4 regions of the Providencia sp. genome follow, and region 3 is predicted to be linked to each of the others. Evidence: predicted binding sites of a transcription regulator. Region 3 holds the regulator's gene; each other region holds the start of a gene.

The links. The regulator Fur, encoded in region 3, represses iron uptake genes when iron is present. The targets are predictions, from matches to a motif close to ATAATAATGAGAACNACTATCAA.
Region 1: ACTH6U_RS12410 (TonB-dependent receptor domain-containing protein) is a predicted target of Fur. The motif match lies at 1,007-1,029, and genes of this name have one in related genera.
Region 2: ygiD (4,5-DOPA dioxygenase extradiol) is a predicted target of Fur. The motif match lies at 1,127-1,149, and genes of this name have one in related genera.
Region 4: ACTH6U_RS06295 (TonB-dependent receptor domain-containing protein) is a predicted target of Fur. The motif match lies at 839-861, and genes of this name have one in related genera.

Annotation. Positions count from the first base shown of each region.
Region 1 is NZ_JBQDNB010000014.1:80,050-82,263, reverse strand. It holds gene eptB (kdo(2)-lipid A phosphoethanolamine 7''-transferase) at 1-786, opposite strand, end outside; gene ACTH6U_RS12410 (TonB-dependent receptor domain-containing protein) at 1,233-2,214, shown strand, end outside.
Region 2 is NZ_JBQDNB010000008.1:56,229-58,442, reverse strand. It holds FMN riboswitch at 91-242, shown strand; gene ribB (3,4-dihydroxy-2-butanone-4-phosphate synthase) at 399-1,052, shown strand; gene ygiD (4,5-DOPA dioxygenase extradiol) at 1,218-2,021, shown strand.
Region 3 is NZ_JBQDNB010000006.1:101,064-103,277, forward strand. It holds gene fldA (flavodoxin FldA) at 142-669, shown strand; gene fur (ferric iron uptake transcriptional regulator) at 852-1,304, shown strand; gene ACTH6U_RS07155 (bactofilin family protein) at 2,078-2,214, shown strand, end outside.
Region 4 is NZ_JBQDNB010000005.1:139,089-141,302, forward strand. It holds gene ACTH6U_RS06290 (efflux RND transporter periplasmic adaptor subunit) at 1-625, opposite strand, end outside; gene ACTH6U_RS06295 (TonB-dependent receptor domain-containing protein) at 897-2,214, shown strand, end outside.

The sequences.
Region 1 (2,214 bases), on a different contig from region 3:
CATATGATCCCAGCGTGCGGTTTCACCGATTACAAATACCACATAAACATCTTTATTTTTTTCGTTTGCTGTATAAGTGAATTTTTCAAAAGGATCTAACAGATTCGTTTCATTGAAATTGTCATCATATTTGACAATCCCATATTGAACTAATGGGATCATCCAATTTGTCGGCAAATAAGAGTAGCCAATACCACCACCATAGCTTGATATATCAATGTTCTTTTCACGCTCACTTTCTTTTTGATAAGAATCGACGAGCTTGATATAGCTAAAAATAAGTAGCGGAATAAGGATAAAGGTAAATAACGTTAATAATCGGCTTCGTTTTTTGTTCAGTACTGTTTTTTGGGCAAACCAAATGAGTATGATGGGCGGAATAGCGAGTAAAATAGTCCAAATGAAGAAATTATTGTCAACGACTTCCTGAGACAAATCAATATCCGTTGTGAGGGTTGAGATTAAAATGCCATAACCAATCACAACATCATAAAATGTAATGTAATAACTGATAGCAATACTGATTAATATAATTAATGTGGATAAGACTTTAAAGCTAAATATTCCAAGTAGTGCAATCAGCCTAAACAGAAAAAATGAAAACAATATATTGACGATAATTTCAGCTATTAAGTATAGGTATCCATTGTTTTCATTGAGTAAAATCTGTGAATGAAATCTTGAAATATAAACAGAAAAATTTAAGAAAAAACCAAGATAAATTGCAAGGATTATCGAAACCGCAATATCACTCCTCACTACTTTTAATAACAGACCCTTATGCATTTAAACTCATCACTTATTCACTTTAATCGCAAAAGAAAATTAGAGTGCGACTTTAGTGTTAAGTTCAAGCTAATTCCTGATCAATTAGGTGAGCCATTTCAATTCCCTTAATTATTACGTTGTTATTTTTTGAATATTAAGTGCAATAATTAAATAAATGCTTATGTAATAAACACCTATTTAATAAACAATAGAAATTTTAATGTTAATGATATTCATTATCATATTGATAATTGTTATCAAAACGGTATATTGTTTGCTTGAATTATAAAGTATTCGTTATACCTAGAACATATCTCAAATTAGTTTAATTAAAAATAATAAATTGGAAATTCAACCACATTTAAATTGTGTGGTTATAACACGAAGAACTTAAATTTAATCTATTGGCAAATATTCAATTATACCAAATAAATGGTAATTGATTAATGAAAGGCATTACTTAAATGAGATTTAATACTAAACGAAATATAGTTGGTTTGGCTATTTTGTACACATCAGCTTCAGTATATGCAAATGAAAACACATCATCGTCAGTAAAAGATAAAATTACAGTGACGGCAAGTAAAATAAAATCTGACAGTAAACATATTAATACTGGGGATATTAGTACAATAAGAGGAACAACTAACTCTGATGTATTTGCAAATGAATCATCGTTACAAATAAATAACGCTCGAAATGAGGCTGGGGCGCTCGATATAGGAATAAGAGGGCTACAAGGTAATGGGCGAGTACCGATTGTTATCGATGGTAGCTTGCAATCAACCAATACATGGCGTGGTTACCAAGGAAGCTCAGACCGAACTTATATTGATATGGATTTAATCGATACTATTGATATAGAAAAGGGGGCTTCCATGAGTAAATTCTCAGGAGGCGCAATTGGTGGTACGGTTAAATTAAAAACACTCTCGGCCAATAGTATTATTCCTCAAGGCGACCAGTTCGGTTTCTTATTTAAAGGTAATATATATAATAATAATGTAAGACCAACAATCAGTTCAGATAACCGCCTTCAAGGCAACTATAGGCCTTCACAAAATCTGCAAAGTACTCATTTTAATAATGGTTCTTATACTGCGGGAGCTGCATTTAGAAATGAAAAATTTGATTTTTTAATTGCTTATAGCGATAGAACTCAGGGTAATTTCTTTGCAGGTAAACACGGTTATTCAAAATATAAAAATACCAATGCCCCTATATTACCAGGGCAAGAGGTCGTTAATACCAGTTATGAAAGTAAATCGACTTTATTAAAAACAAATATCTATTTTAATCCAGACGCTAGTTTGGAACTGAATTATCGTCGACATGAACAAAAAGCCGGAGAGGTTTTAGCCGCTTATTGGTACCAAAGTGATGGAAGAATGCCCCAATGGTCGCTTGGAAGCGCGGAAGTTGATACGGCGTCTATGAACTATTCAT
Region 2 (2,214 bases), on a different contig from region 3:
TCATTCATTTTTATTGACGAAAAATGTGAGTAGTTCTCCAATATTGATTTTCATCGTTGCACAGTCGAAATATTGGCGCTATATTAATTGCGTTTATCTCAGGGCGGGGTGTAAGTCCCCACCGGCGGTAACATGCATCGAGCATGAAGCCCGCGAGCGCTTTATCATTTTGGTGGTAAAGGTCAGCAGATCCAGTGTAAATCTGGAGCCGACGGTTATAGTCCGGATGGGAGAGAATTAACTGTATCTGCATGTTTGTGCTATTTAGCACAATATTGTTCTGCATACCTGAATTTATAAATGGCGATGGCTCATTTATCTATTCATCATTTCTCGTACTCCTAAGACTGCCCTGATTCTGGTAACTAAATAATTTACATTTTTAAGAGGTTTTTACCATGAATCAGACGCTACTTTCAGAATTCGGTAACCCGAACGAACGTGTTGAAAATGCTATAGAAGCACTACGCCAAGGTAAGGGTATTCTTGTTCTTGATGATGAAGATCGTGAGAACGAAGGCGACCTTATTTTTGCTGCCGAAACAATGACGACGGAACAAATGGCATTTACTATTCGCTATAGCAGCGGGATTGTTTGCTTATGTATTACCGAAGAACGTCGCAAACAACTTGATATCCCTATGATGGTGGAAAATAACACTAGCCAAAACCAAACTGCATTTACTGTCACGATTGAAGCTGCGAAAGGGGTTACAACGGGCGTTTCTGCGGCGGATCGTACCACGACTATCCATACCGCTATCGCAGACAATGCAGTGCCGGCAGATATTAACCGCCCTGGACACGTATTTCCATTACGTGGACGTGAAGGTGGTGTGTTGGCGCGCCGCGGTCATACGGAAGCATCAATTGATTTGGCAACAATGGCAGGTTTCAAACCGGCGGGTGTCTTGTGTGAATTGACGAATGAAGATGGTTCAATGGCTCGCACACCTGAAGTTGTTGCTTTCGGAAGAGAGCACGGTTTAACGGTTGTGACGATTGAAGATCTCGTTAATTACCGTGAGCAAATGGCTAAAAAAGCAGGATAAGTTAGTCAGTTAATACGTTAAGCATATAGCGCTAGGCCATGAAGTTGCACACCTTTGTGGCCTTTTCAATTTTTTTGATGATCATACTCATAATTACCCCACTGTGTTTCACGCTAAAAAGCGTATGCTGATAATAGAATCACTTTTGAGTGGAGTTTAATTATCATGTCAATCAATACCTCTGAACACACAAATAGAATGCCTGCTGTTTTTATTGGTCACGGTAGCCCAATGAATGCGGTTGCAGATAATCCATACACCAAAGCATGGGAAGAATTGGGCAAAACGTTACCAAGACCAAACGCTATTTTGGTGATTTCGGCGCACTGGTATACCAATGGAACTGCTATTACGGCAATGCAAAAACCTAAAACAATTCATGATTTTGGTGGCTTTCCTGATGAGCTCTATCAAATTCAGTATCCTGCGCCAGGCTCTCCTGAACTGGCTAAGCGAGTAGCAGAGATATTAGCTCCACAAGATATTTTTTTAGATAAAACTGAATGGGGTTTAGATCATGGAACGTGGGAAATTTTAGTCCGTATGTATCCGCAAGCGGACATCCCAGTTGTGCAATTGAGTATTGATGGCTCGAAGCCCGCTGCGTGGCACCATGAGTTAGGTCAAAAGCTCTCAAGCCTAAGAGATGAAGGTGTGCTAATTATGGGGAGTGGTAATGTGGTGCATAATTTAAGAGCGATGAATTGGCAAAATTCAGCTGCCGAACCTTATCCTTGGGCACTTACATTTGAACGGTTTGTTTATGATAATTTGAATAGCCATGAAAAACCACATCCATTGAGCAAAGCTTTAGATCGTGAAGATGGTAAGTTGTCTAATCCATCGCCAGAGCATTTTTTACCGATTCTACCAATTTTAGGCGCATGGGATGGCAGTGAGCCTATTTCAGTTCCTATCGAGGGGGTGGTTTCGGGGTCGTTGAGTATGATGTCTGTTGTTATCGGCTAATTCTTTGTTTAGATAGTTCCCGTCATACTTCGAGCTACAGGGGTGTTGGCTACACAAAGCTACCCGAATCACATACTTATGTATGCTCATCGGGATAGCTTCGCTTGCCGCCTACCTGTAACTCGAATTATTTAGGGAACGCTTCGAACTTTTTAGATGGAAAGTCTAAAAAAACAAGAAAACTTTCTTTAAG
Region 3 (2,214 bases):
GATGAATCACACAAATTTGACAGACTTATCAACGTTTTTTCGCCAAAATAGGGCGTAAAATTATACTTACTTTCGTTCTAATTTAGTTCTAGCAGGCGATAAATGTTAAAGCTGCTAGAAAAACAAGAGGTTAATCACTTTATGGCAGTCATCGGCATTTTCTTCGGAAGTGATACAGGTAACACAGAAAATATTGCCAAAATGATCCAAGAAAGATTAGGCAAGGACGTTGCAGAAATCCACGATATTGCTAAATGTAGCAAAGAAGACATCGAGGCTTTTGATATCCTACTTCTTGGTATCCCGACTTGGTATTACGGTGAAGCTCAATGTGATTGGGATGATTTTTTCCCAACGCTCGAAGAAATTAATTTTGAAGGCAAACTTGTCGCACTATTTGGTTGTGGTGACCAAGAAGATTATGCGGAATACTTCTGCGATGCGATGGGAACTATCCGCGATATTATCGAGCCAAGAGGCGCTGTTATCGTAGGTCATTGGCCGACTCAAGGTTATAACTTTGAAGTATCTAAAGGTATGGCTGATGATAACCATTTTATCGGCCTAGCAATTGATGAAGATCGCCAGCCAGAGCTGACTGATGAACGTGTTGATGCATGGGTAAAACAGATCTCTGAAGAAATGTCTCTTGCTGAAATTATTGGCTAATGCTCAATTAAGAGCTTAATCAGTAAGCTCTTAGAATATAATTATAATAATGAGACAATACATGGTTTCTATTTTTGTTTTCCATGCCTATAATTGTAAATCAGTTTAGAAGACAACTGGATTTATGTTAAAAATGTCTCATTATTGTTAAATTCATGATTCAAGATACAGGACAAACCCGCATGACAGACAACAATAAAGCATTGAAAAATGCTGGACTCAAAGTCACTCTTCCTAGATTAAAAATTCTGGAAGTACTTCAGGAGCCTGAGTGCCATCACGTCAGTGCGGAAGATCTCTATAAAAAGCTAATTGATATTGGTGAAGAGATCGGGTTGGCTACGGTATACCGTGTATTAAACCAATTTGATGATGCAGGTATTGTCACCCGTCATAATTTCGAGGGTGGAAAATCTGTATTCGAATTAACTCAGCAGCATCACCATGACCACTTAATCTGTTTGGATTGTGGAAAAGTGATTGAGTTTACTGATGAATCAATTGAAACTCGTCAGAGAAATATCGCTGCACGCCACGGAATTAAGCTATCTAACCATAGCTTGTACCTCTATGGCCACTGCACCGATGGTAATGACTGCCGTAGTAATGCTGATGCACATGAAGCAAAAGAATAACTTAGTACACTTATCGTGATGTCGATGACGTTACAGTAATGTTACGATTAAATCTTAAAATACCTGATAGCCTAAAGTTATCAGGTATTTTTTTTATATAGCTCATCTAACTGCCATCATTATTTATCACAACAACGCTTAAATTCATTTATTTAGCGCCATAAAAAAACATCTAACGCACCTTTTAAGAATCTCATATATTTAATCTATCTCTAACAGTAAAAAGCACCAATAGTTGACTTAAGTACTTAATTTATAACTTTTATTATCTGCTTTAATGTTAAAAATAAAGCTAAGCTATAATGTGTTGCAATTCAGTTTAAATCCTTTATATTAATTGGCTAATTATCTTATCCTTACTAATACATAAGACACAGGATAATACGTTAAAGGCACTTTATTTTGTTTACTTCATATACACAAAATTAATACCAATAAAGTCTTACACACAATACGCTAAATTAGAGTTAAATTATCTTAGCGTTATGAAATCCTACACTCAAAAAATTAAAATAAATACGCGTTTTAATTGTAACAATAGAATTAAGTTAACTTTCTGTAACCTAATTACCTTATGTTTTATTCAGTCGTTATAATAATTTGTAAGAGATTAAGTAATGAGAAAATCATATCTTTTTATTAATACTAGTTTTTTCTTCTGGTTTCTTACTTTGATAGCATGGATTTTTAGTCGCTCTACCCTGAGCCTATTTTCATTTGTATTATCAATTCTGTTCTTGGTCTTATACTTTAATCAGAAAAAGGTAAGTAAAATGTTCACCAGAAAACAAAATAAATCAGCACCAGAAAATGCCATATCAACGACTCAACCAGAGATCATACCAATGAGAGAAGAACAAACTGGCGTGTCAACACCGACAGTAAGTGAAGAAAAAACCAATACTATAAT
Region 4 (2,214 bases), on a different contig from region 3:
TATTTTCAATTAATTTAAACAGCAACGCATTATCAGATAGCGTGCCGTTCATCGCGTAACGCTCACTGATCACCCCTGAAACGGGGGCGATAATCTTTGATTTATCTTCTTGGCTCTGTTCACGCATTAATTGTGCTTGTAGTTGACGCAACTCAGCCCGACTCGCCTCGAGCAAGGCTTGCTGTGATAGCGCTTCTGATTTCGCTTTACCGAATTCATTCGCGGAAATTACCCCTGTTTTAGCCAGTGGCATGAGGCGCTGTAACTCTTTTTGTGACTGTGCCGTTAGAGCTTGTTGCTGCTTAATGTAAGCGGTCGCTTTCTCTGTTTCCGCTTGTAATTGCTTCACCGCCGCACTTTGAAGTGGTGACTCAAGCGTAGCGAGCAACTGCCCTTTCTCAACCCATTCACCTTCTTCAACAAAAACTGCTGTCACCCTTTGTTGCTGTAATGGCGATCCGATAGAAACCTCATTTTTAGCCACAAACTTTCCCGGAATGTTGACAACATCAATCGCCATAGTTTGTTGTGGATTAGTCACACTCAAGCGCATCGCCTCTGCGCACGCCAGTGTGGGTGCGATTAACACCAATAATCCTGCGATCATCAAAAATATACTTCTCATTAGCCTTTAAGTTCCCCGAGTAGATAGCAGAGCTAATGTAAGTTCACATTGTGGGAAACTCCATAAACCAAAGTTAAACCTTAATTTTCCATTAAGGTTGGCACGCTTCACAAAGCTAGATGCATTTTTATGTCTGAGATCAAATCCTGACCATAAATTAGTTAGGCAATTATTTATTTCTTACTTACTTCAATGGTATTATCGATAAAGAATATGATTATTATTATCATTTATATTTATTGTTTCAATTTACCGGGGTCTAGGAATAATTATGTCTAAGCCATACCACTACACGCTTCTTGCCGCAGGTGTTTGCACGGCACTCTCTTCTTTTGGCGCTACTGCCGCAGAAAACTCAGATACCATGGTCGTCAGTGCATCGGGCTATTCACAGCAATTACGTGATGCCCCTGCGAGTGTGACTGTAATTACTGCTGAACAATTACAAAACAAACCGGTACGCGATTTAGCCGATGCGGTTAAAGATGTTGAAGGTGTCAGTATTGTAGGTGCAGCCAATAAACAAGATATTAATATTCGTGGCTTGCCCGGCGAATACACCTTAATACTCGTGGATGGTCGTCGTCAAAATAGCCGTGAATCTCGCCCGAATGGCAGCGGTGGTTTTGAAGCAGGCTTTATGCCGCCTGTTGAAGCAATTGAACGTATTGAAGTGATCCGTGGTCCTATGTCTTCCCTGTATGGTTCTGATGCCATGGGCGGCGTTATCAATATCATCACCAAGAAAGTCACTAATGAGTGGCACGGCAGTCTATCGACTGGCGCTATTGTGCAAGAAAACAGTGATAGCGGTAACTCAACAGATGGTAATTTCTATCTATCTGGACCATTAATGCAAGATAAATTAGGTTTGCAATTATATGGCGGCGGCGATTATCGCCAAGAAGATAAGATTACAGAAGGGCATAATAAAAAGGATAATAAAAGCTTAACGGCAAAACTAACCTTTACCCCTTGGGATAACCAAACTTTCTTATTTGAAGCAGGCAGAACCACTCAAGAAAGAACTTCAACGCCGGGTAAATCTCTCGCTGAATATGAAATTCGTGGTACCTCCAAAAAAGCCAATACCAAAACAGAACTTCATAATGATCGAAACCATTTAGCACTAACATATAAAGGTGATTGGGATTCATTCAACACTGAGTTGAGCGTTTATCAAGAACAAACAAAGCGCTCAACTAAATCTGAAAGACAAGAAACCAAAACAAGCCCATTAGTTTATAGTTATGAGCCTCGCGTTCCTGAAATTACCAATACTGTAGTTGATGGGAAAGTGGTTGCCTTTCTACCTGACAATATTCTCTCTGTAGGGGGGCAATTCCAACACGCTAAATTGAAAGATAGCTCTTCCACAGGTAAAACAACCACAGAAAATGCAAAACTTAGCGCTGAACAATATGCATTATTTGTTGAAAATGAGTTTACAGCAACAGATGACCTTATTTTAACGGGTGGTCTACGTTTAGATCACCATGAGACTTATGGTAATCACTGGAACCCGAGAGGCTATGCAGTTTATTATTTAACTGATGAAATCACCATTAAAGGCGGTGTATCACAAGCTT